Regions from separate parts of the Martelella mediterranea DSM 17316 genome, predicted to be linked through region 1. Evidence: riboswitches for the same ligand, from Rfam matches in the RefSeq annotation. Region 1 holds a riboswitch; the other holds the start of a gene.
What was found. A riboswitch is a leader RNA that binds a small molecule or an ion and turns the genes downstream of it on or off. The one in region 1 is predicted to bind S-adenosylmethionine.
Positions count from the first base shown of each region.

Region 2: it holds a riboswitch for S-adenosylmethionine, as region 1 does, so the genes downstream of both, Mame_RS20535 (homoserine O-succinyltransferase) here and Mame_RS09980 (O-succinylhomoserine sulfhydrylase) in region 1, are expected to answer to the same signal.

Region 1 covers NZ_CP020330.1:2,137,010-2,140,637, forward strand. Annotated here, with positions in the region: gene Mame_RS09970 (APC family permease) at 1-418, shown strand, start outside; gene apaG (Co2+/Mg2+ efflux protein ApaG) at 499-894, opposite strand; gene Mame_RS09980 (O-succinylhomoserine sulfhydrylase) at 959-2,143, opposite strand; SAM riboswitch at 2,178-2,255, opposite strand; gene Mame_RS09985 (2'-deoxycytidine 5'-triphosphate deaminase) at 2,326-3,414, shown strand; gene Mame_RS09990 (YggT family protein) at 3,455-3,628, opposite strand, start outside.
Region 2 covers NZ_CP020330.1:4,398,241-4,401,868, reverse strand. Annotated here, with positions in the region: gene Mame_RS20545 (YdcF family protein) at 1-205, opposite strand, end outside; gene Mame_RS20540 (aldose epimerase family protein) at 233-1,270, opposite strand; gene Mame_RS20535 (homoserine O-succinyltransferase) at 1,328-2,272, opposite strand; SAM riboswitch at 2,325-2,402, opposite strand; gene Mame_RS20530 (LysE family translocator) at 2,442-3,074, opposite strand; gene Mame_RS20525 (heavy-metal-associated domain-containing protein) at 3,223-3,426, shown strand.

The DNA of each region.
Region 1 (3,628 bases):
CGCGGGCTTCGTCGGCGCCGTCGCCTTCGTGATCGCGAGCCTGATGATCTTCTGGTCCGGCTGGAGCACGATCTGGCTTCTGCTGGCGCTGCTTGCCGTCGGCGCGGTGCTGTTCCTGCTGCGCTTCGCGGTGATCGGCCGGGAGGATCTGGAGCCGAAGAGCGCGGTCTGGTTCGGCATCTACATGGCCGGCATCGCCGTCATCTCCTATCTTGGCGGCTATGGCGGCGGTCTCGGCGTTATCCCGCACCCGCTCGATTCAGTGCTGGTCGGCCTGTTCGCCGTGGTGATTTTCCTGATGGCCGTCCGCGGCCGCGTCTCCCAGGAGGTCTTCGACCGCTTCCGCCACGAGCAGCACGAGATCGAACGCCAGGAATATGACGGCGACGACATCGAGGACGCGATGACGCGGGAGTAATCCTGTCGACCTGCCAATATGCCTGAGCCGCCCGTTGCTATCGACGGGCGGTTTTTATGTCACTTCTCTGGCCCGGGAAATCAATGCCGGCTGCCGGCGTCATAGGGCGAATCCAGCGAGAAGGCGGGGATGTCGATCTTGAGGAGGCGATTGTCGGCGGTCCTGGCGATATAGTGGCCGACCATGATGCCGGAGGGCGTGTCGAGGGGAGCGGCGGACTGGTAGGCGTAGCGCGCGCCCGGTTCGATCGTCGGCTGCTTGCCGGCGATGCCGCTGCCCGACACGGTCTCGACAATGCCCTCCGCATTGGTAATCGTCCAATGGCGGGAGAGGATATCGATCCGTTCCGCGCGGTGATTGACGATTTCGATGTCATAGGCCCAGACAAAATGCCTGTCTTCCGGCATCGAGTGGCCATCAAGGAAGCTCGGCCTGACGCTGACCTCGATATCGTTGGTTATTGCCCTGTAGGCCATTGGCATCCCCCGGCGACGGCCAGCGCGGTTGCGATCGCGCAACCGCTCATCAGGGCAATGTGGCTCAAGCTGGCAATTTCGCAAGGGCCTGGGCGAAATCCTCGATGAGGTCGTCGGTATCCTCGATGCCGGCCGAGAACCGGATGGTGCCGCCGGTGATGCCAAGTTCGAGGCGGGCTTCCTCCGCGAGGTTCTTGTGCGTCGTGGTCGCCGGATGGGTGATCAGGCTCTTGGCATCGCCGAGATTGTTGGAGATCGAGACGATGTCGAGCTTGTCCTGCAGCGCGAATGCCGCCTCCTTGCCGCCCTTCAGCTCAAAGGCGATCAGGGTGGAGCCGGCGGCCATCTGCTTCTTCACGATATCGGCCTGCGGATGGTCGTCGCGGCCGGGATAGATGACGCGGGCGACCTGTTTCTGGTCGGCCAGGAAATCGGCGATCCGGCCCGCGCTTTCCGTCTGCTGGCGCACGCGGAGCGGGAAGGTTTCGAGCCCCTTCAAGAGCAGCCATGCATTGAACGGGGAGAGCGCGGGGCCGGTATGGCGGAAATAATCCTGCAGCTCTTCCTCGATCCATTCCTTCGACGACAGCACGATACCCCCAAGGACCCGGCCCTGACCGTCGATATGCTTGGTCGCGGAATAGACCACGATGTCGGCGCCAAGTTCCAGCGGCTTCTGGTAGAGCGCCGTGGCGAACACATTGTCGACCACGGTGCGCGCGCCGGCCTGTTTGGCGAGTGCCGCGACGCCGGCGATATCGACCACTTCCAGCGTCGGGTTGGTGGGGCTTTCGAGGAAGAACAGCTTGGTATTCGGCCGGATCGCGGCTTCCCAGTTGGCAAGGTCGCGGCCATCAACCAGCGTGCATTCGATGCCGTATTTCGGGGCCAGCGTTTCGACCACCCAGCGGCAGGAGCCGAACAGCGCGCGGGCCGCGACGATATGATCGCCGGCCTTCAACTGGCACAGGATCGCGGCGGAAACGGCGGCCATGCCGGAGGCGGTGGCGCGGGCATCCTCCGCACCTTCCAGCGCGCACATGCGTTGCTCGAACATCGCATTGGTCGGGCTGCCGTAGCGGGCGTAGATGAAGCCTTCTTCCTCGCCCTTGAAACGGGCCTCGGCGGCGGCGGAATTCTCGTAGAGAAAGCCCTGGGTGAGGAAGATGCCCTCCGACATTTCGCCATACTGCGAACGGAGGCTGCCGCCGTGAACGAGCTTGGTCTGAGGACGCCAGGACTTTTTCATCATATCTCTCCAAACAAAAAAACCGGTCGCCAAGGGACCGGTTCACCCGGCCTTTTAGCTAGTTGTTTAACGTGGCTGCAAGCCGACCGGCCAAATCACCACGGGTATAAAGGCGGCATAATCCCTATAAGCGCTTGCGTCAATTCTGAAAGCTTGGTTTTGTCGCCCGACAGGAGCAAAACATGTCACAAAAGCCCGGAATTCTGGCAGATCGCGCGATCGCCAGCCTGTTTGAGAACGGAAATCTGATCGCCGGCGCACCGCGCGATCACGACCAGATCCAGCCCGCGAGCCTCGATCTGCGGCTCGGCGCGAAGGCCTATCGCGTCCGCGCAAGCTTCCTGCCCGGGCCCGGCCACAAGGTCGAGGACAAGCTGTCCCGCCTCAGCATGCATGAGATCGACATTACCGAGGGCGCGGTGCTGGAGACCGGCTGCGTCTATATCGTGGAACTGATGGAGGCGTTGAAGCTTAAGGACGGGCTGTCGGCCTCGACCAATCCGAAAAGCTCCACCGGCCGCCTCGATATCTTCACCCGGGTGATCTCCGATTACGCCCAGGAATTCGACATCATCCCGGCCGGCTACGAGGGCCCGCTCTATCTCGAAATCTCGCCGCGCACCTTCCCGATCATCGTCCGACAGGGATCGCGGCTGTCGCAGATCCGCTTCCGCACGGGGCAATCCGTTCTCACCGAGGCAGCGCTTCTGGCGCTCCATGAGCGCGAGACGCTGGTGGCGAGCGAGATGCCGAATGTCTCCGGCGGCGGGATCGCGCTGTCGATCGATCTGGCGGGCGAGGGGCTGGTCGGCTATCGCGGCAAGCACCATACCGGCGTGATCGATGTCGACCGCAAGGCCGGTTACGACATTCTCGATTTCTGGGAGCCGATCCATGGCCGCGGCAAGGGCGAACTGATCCTCGATCCGGATGAATTCTACATTCTGGTCTCGCGCGAGGCCGTTCACGTGCCGCCGCTCTGTGCCGCCGAGATGACGCCGTTCGATCCGCTGGTGGGCGAATTCCGGGTGCATTATGCCGGCTTTTTCGATCCCGGCTTCGGCCATGCGGGCGCCGGCGGCAAGGGCGCGCGGGCGGTGCTGGAGGTGCGCAGCCACGAGGTGCCGTTCATCCTCGAACACGGACAGATCGTCGGCCGGCTGATCTATGAGAACATGCTGGAAATGCCCGAGACCCTTTATGGCGCGGGCCTCGGCTCAAACTATCAGGCGCAGGGCCTGAAGCTTTCCAAGCACTTCAAGGCCGGATGAGCGGATCAATTCTGCGTTGCGGCAGGCCTTGCGGCCGTGCTCAGTAGAGCCGCGGCATGACGCCGGTGAGGATCAGGCGCTGCAGGAAGAACACGATCAGAAGCACGATCACCGGCGAGATGTCGATCCCGCCGAGATTGGGCAGGAAATTGCGGATCGGCCGGTAGACCGGCTCGGTGACCGCGTAGAGCCCGCGCCCGATCGAGTTGATGAA
Region 2 (3,628 bases), 2.3 Mb from region 1:
GAAAACGGTTCTCTAGGCCCGCCATCAGCATTGCCCCGGCCGTGGTGAAACAGGCGATGCCGAGCGTAATGGCCGCGAGCGCGGCGAAAACTGCTGCCGCCGCGCTCCACGAAAAGGCGAGGCAGACGAGCGCGGCCAACATTGTCAGGAAAGCGAAGGCAAGCGGCTGGAAGATCATCCAGAACAGTTTTGAAACGACAAACATCCGGCCGCGATTCCAGACCCGGCGGCTTTACGCCGGGGCCTTCTTGGTCTCGCTCTTGCGGAAGACATAGTCCGTCTCCTGCCGAAGCGTCTCGCCCGGGCGCAGGATGGCGTTGGGAAAACCCTTATGGTTGACGGCGTCGGGCCAGACCTGGGTTTCGAGACAGAAGCCGGCGAACGGGCCATAGGGAAAGCCGCTCAGCCCTTCGGGCGTCTCGTCCAGCTTGAAGGCGGTGTAGAACTGCACGCCGGGTTCGGTGGTCAGCACGTCCATGGTGACGCCGGAGGACGGCGCGCGCACGCTGATCACCGGGCGCTTTTCCATGCGCTCCGATGACAGGCAGAAATTATGGTCGAACAGCACCTGCCGCCCGTTCGGATATTCCCGTTTCATCGGCTGGGGCTTGCGGAAATCGAACGGCGTGCCGGAGACCGGCGCCAGTTCGCCGGTCGGGATCTGGCGCTCATCGGTCGGCAGGTAATGCTCGGCGGTGATCATGATCTGGTGTTCCAGCGTATCCGTGCCATTGCCGAGATTGAAATAGCTGTGATTGCAGATATTAGCGATTGTCGGCTTGTCGGTGGTGGTTTCGTAGACCACCGAGAACACGCCGCGCGGCTTGAGCTGAAAATGGGCGCGGATCGTGCAATTGCCCGGAAAGCCGCCGCGGCCGTCGCGGTCCACGATCTTCAGCGTCACCCGATCCTCGCCGATCTCCTCGAATTCCCAGAGGCTGACGCCGGTGCCGTCGCTGCCGCCGTGGAGATTGGTGACGCCGTTTTCATTGCGGTCGACTTGGTATTCCGTGCCGTCGATGGTGAAGCGGCCATCGGCGATGCGGTTGGAGGAGCGTCCGGGCGTCGCGCCGAAATAGGGCGAATAGTCGAGATAGTGCTCGAACGTGTCGAAGCCCAGCACCAGCGCGTGCGGGTGGCCGTCCAGGCGCAGGTCCTGCACCACCGCGCCCCAGTTCAGGATATTGGCGGTCAGTCCGCCGCCGGAGATCGTGACCCGTTCTACCGCCTGTCCGTCTCGGGTTTTTCCGAAGTCCTGGGGCGTGTTCATTGCTTTTCTCCGCGATATGTCATTGCGGCGCGATACTGCGCCGGAAAGGGGAGGGCTTCAAGCGCCCTCCCGATCGATCTGTCGGTCGATCCCGATTTCTTCCAGATGATAGGGCGTGGTCTGGTAGACCTCGTTGATCCAGTTGCCGAACAAGAGATGGGCATGCGAGCGCCAGCGGTTCTGCGGCGTGCGCGCCGGGTCGTCGCCGGGGAAATAATTGTGCGGCAGGTCGACCGGTACGTTGGCTTCGACATCGCGCCGGTATTCATCGCCAAGCGAGTTCGAATCATATTCGATATGGTTGAACATGTAGAGCCGGTTGGCGAATTCCTCGTGCGCCAGGCACGGCCCGACCTCGTCGGAATCGATCAGGATTTCCATGCCGGAAGCACTCGCCAGTTCCGCGCGCCGCACCTCGGTCCAGCGCGACACCGGAACCTGGAAATCGTCGGAAAAGCCGTTGAGATAGATCGAGGACGGCTTCAGGTTCTGGTGGCGATAGATGCCGAAGGCCTTCTTGTCGAGAAGATGCTTGGCGACGCCGTGAAAGTGATAGGCCGCCGCCATCGCGCCCCAGCAAATATTCATCGTCGAATGGCAATGGGTGGTCGTCCAGTCGAGGATTTCCTTCAGCTCATCCCAATAGGTGACCTCCTCGAAGGCGAGTGTCTCGATCGGCGCGCCGGTGATGATGAAGCCGTCGAACTTGCGGTCCGCAACCTCGTCCCAGGTATTGTAGAACGACAGAAGATGCTCGATCGGCGTGTTCTTGGCCTTGTGGCCGCCGACGCGGATCAGCGACAGCTCGATCTGCAGCGGCGAGGCGCCGAGCAGGCGCGCGAACTGCAGCTCGGTCTTGATCTTGTTCGGCATGAGATTGAGCAGCCCGAAGTGCAGCGGGCGGATATCCTGCCGCTCCGCAACCGTTTCCGTCTTGACCCGCACGCCTTCCGCAATCAGCGTTTCATAGGCGGGCAGTGTGTCTGGAATCTTGATAGGCATGTTCACATCCATACAAACAGAAAACCGGCCGCGCACAAATCGCAGGCCGGGGGCTTCCGCTCGCTCGGCCCTTTAGCGACTTGTTTAACGTGGCTGCAAGCCGGCCGGCCAAATCACCACGAGGAAGAAGTCAATAGCGCCGCACGGGGCAGGCGTCAATATTCCCGGCTTACGACGCCGCCCGTCGCCATGCCGCCGTGGCAATGCCCATGGCCATCAGCGCGCCGCCGCCGAGGTGGGGCAGAAGGGCGGTGACGACCGGGGAGGCGAGCTTTTTCCGAAGCCTGTCGGCGGCAAGCGCATAGGCCAGCGCGTTGAGCGCGGCGAGGGTGACGAAGGTCGAAATCAGGATGGCGAATTGCGGCGCGAGCGGCGCTTCCGGCTTCACGAATTGCGGCACGAAGGCGATGAAGAACACGATCGATTTCGGGTTGAGAGCGGTCACCATCAGGGCATGGGTGAAGACATGCCGGGGCGGGAGGGCGGCTTCCGACGCCGAGGGCACGGCATCGCCGACGCCCTTGCTGCGAAACAGCTTGAAGCCGAGATAGACGAGATAGGCCGCGCCGATCCATTTCAGCACCATGAACAGTTGCGCCGAGGCCAGCACCAGCGCGCCGAGGCCGGCCAGCGAGGCGGTCATGGCGATGAAATCGCCGAGCGCGACGCCCGCGACCGTCGCCAGCGCCACCCGCCGGCCCTGGCTCAAGGCATAGCTCAGCACCAGCAGCACCGTCGGCCCAGGGATCAGCAGCAGCGCTGTCGAGGCGGCGGCAAAGGCGAGCCAGATATGCAGGTCCATGGTGTTTTACCTCCTGTTTCCGCAAGCAAAGACAGAGCTTCCGGCGGTTTTCAAGCGCGGTGACAAGAAAAATCAACGGATCGCTCTTGACCTTCCAGCAACTGGAAGCCCCATCTCTGCCGCAACAGGTTCCAGAAGGAGAATGTCAATGACCGAGACCTTGAAGATTGAAGGCATGGGCTGCGGTGGCTGCATAACGACCGTGACCAAGGCGCTTTCCGCTGTGCCGGGCATTTCCGACGTGGATGTCAGCCTCGAGAAACACGAGGCGCGGTTTGCTTTAAATGCGCCGGCAACGCGCGAGCAGGCTGTAAAGGCCGTCGAGGATGCCGGCTACGACGTGAAGGGGTGAGCCAGACCGGCCGATCCGGGTTCGACTGAGATTGCTTCGTTCCGGAAACGCCGCAGCCAACAATCTCCCCCCTTGAGGGGGAGATGTCGCGAACGCGACAGAGAGGGGTGAACCCTCTCGGCGAACTCAGAGCGCATAGGCTGGCGCTGTACCCCTCTCTGCCCCTGTCGGGGCATCTCCCCCTCAAGGGGGGAGATTGTTT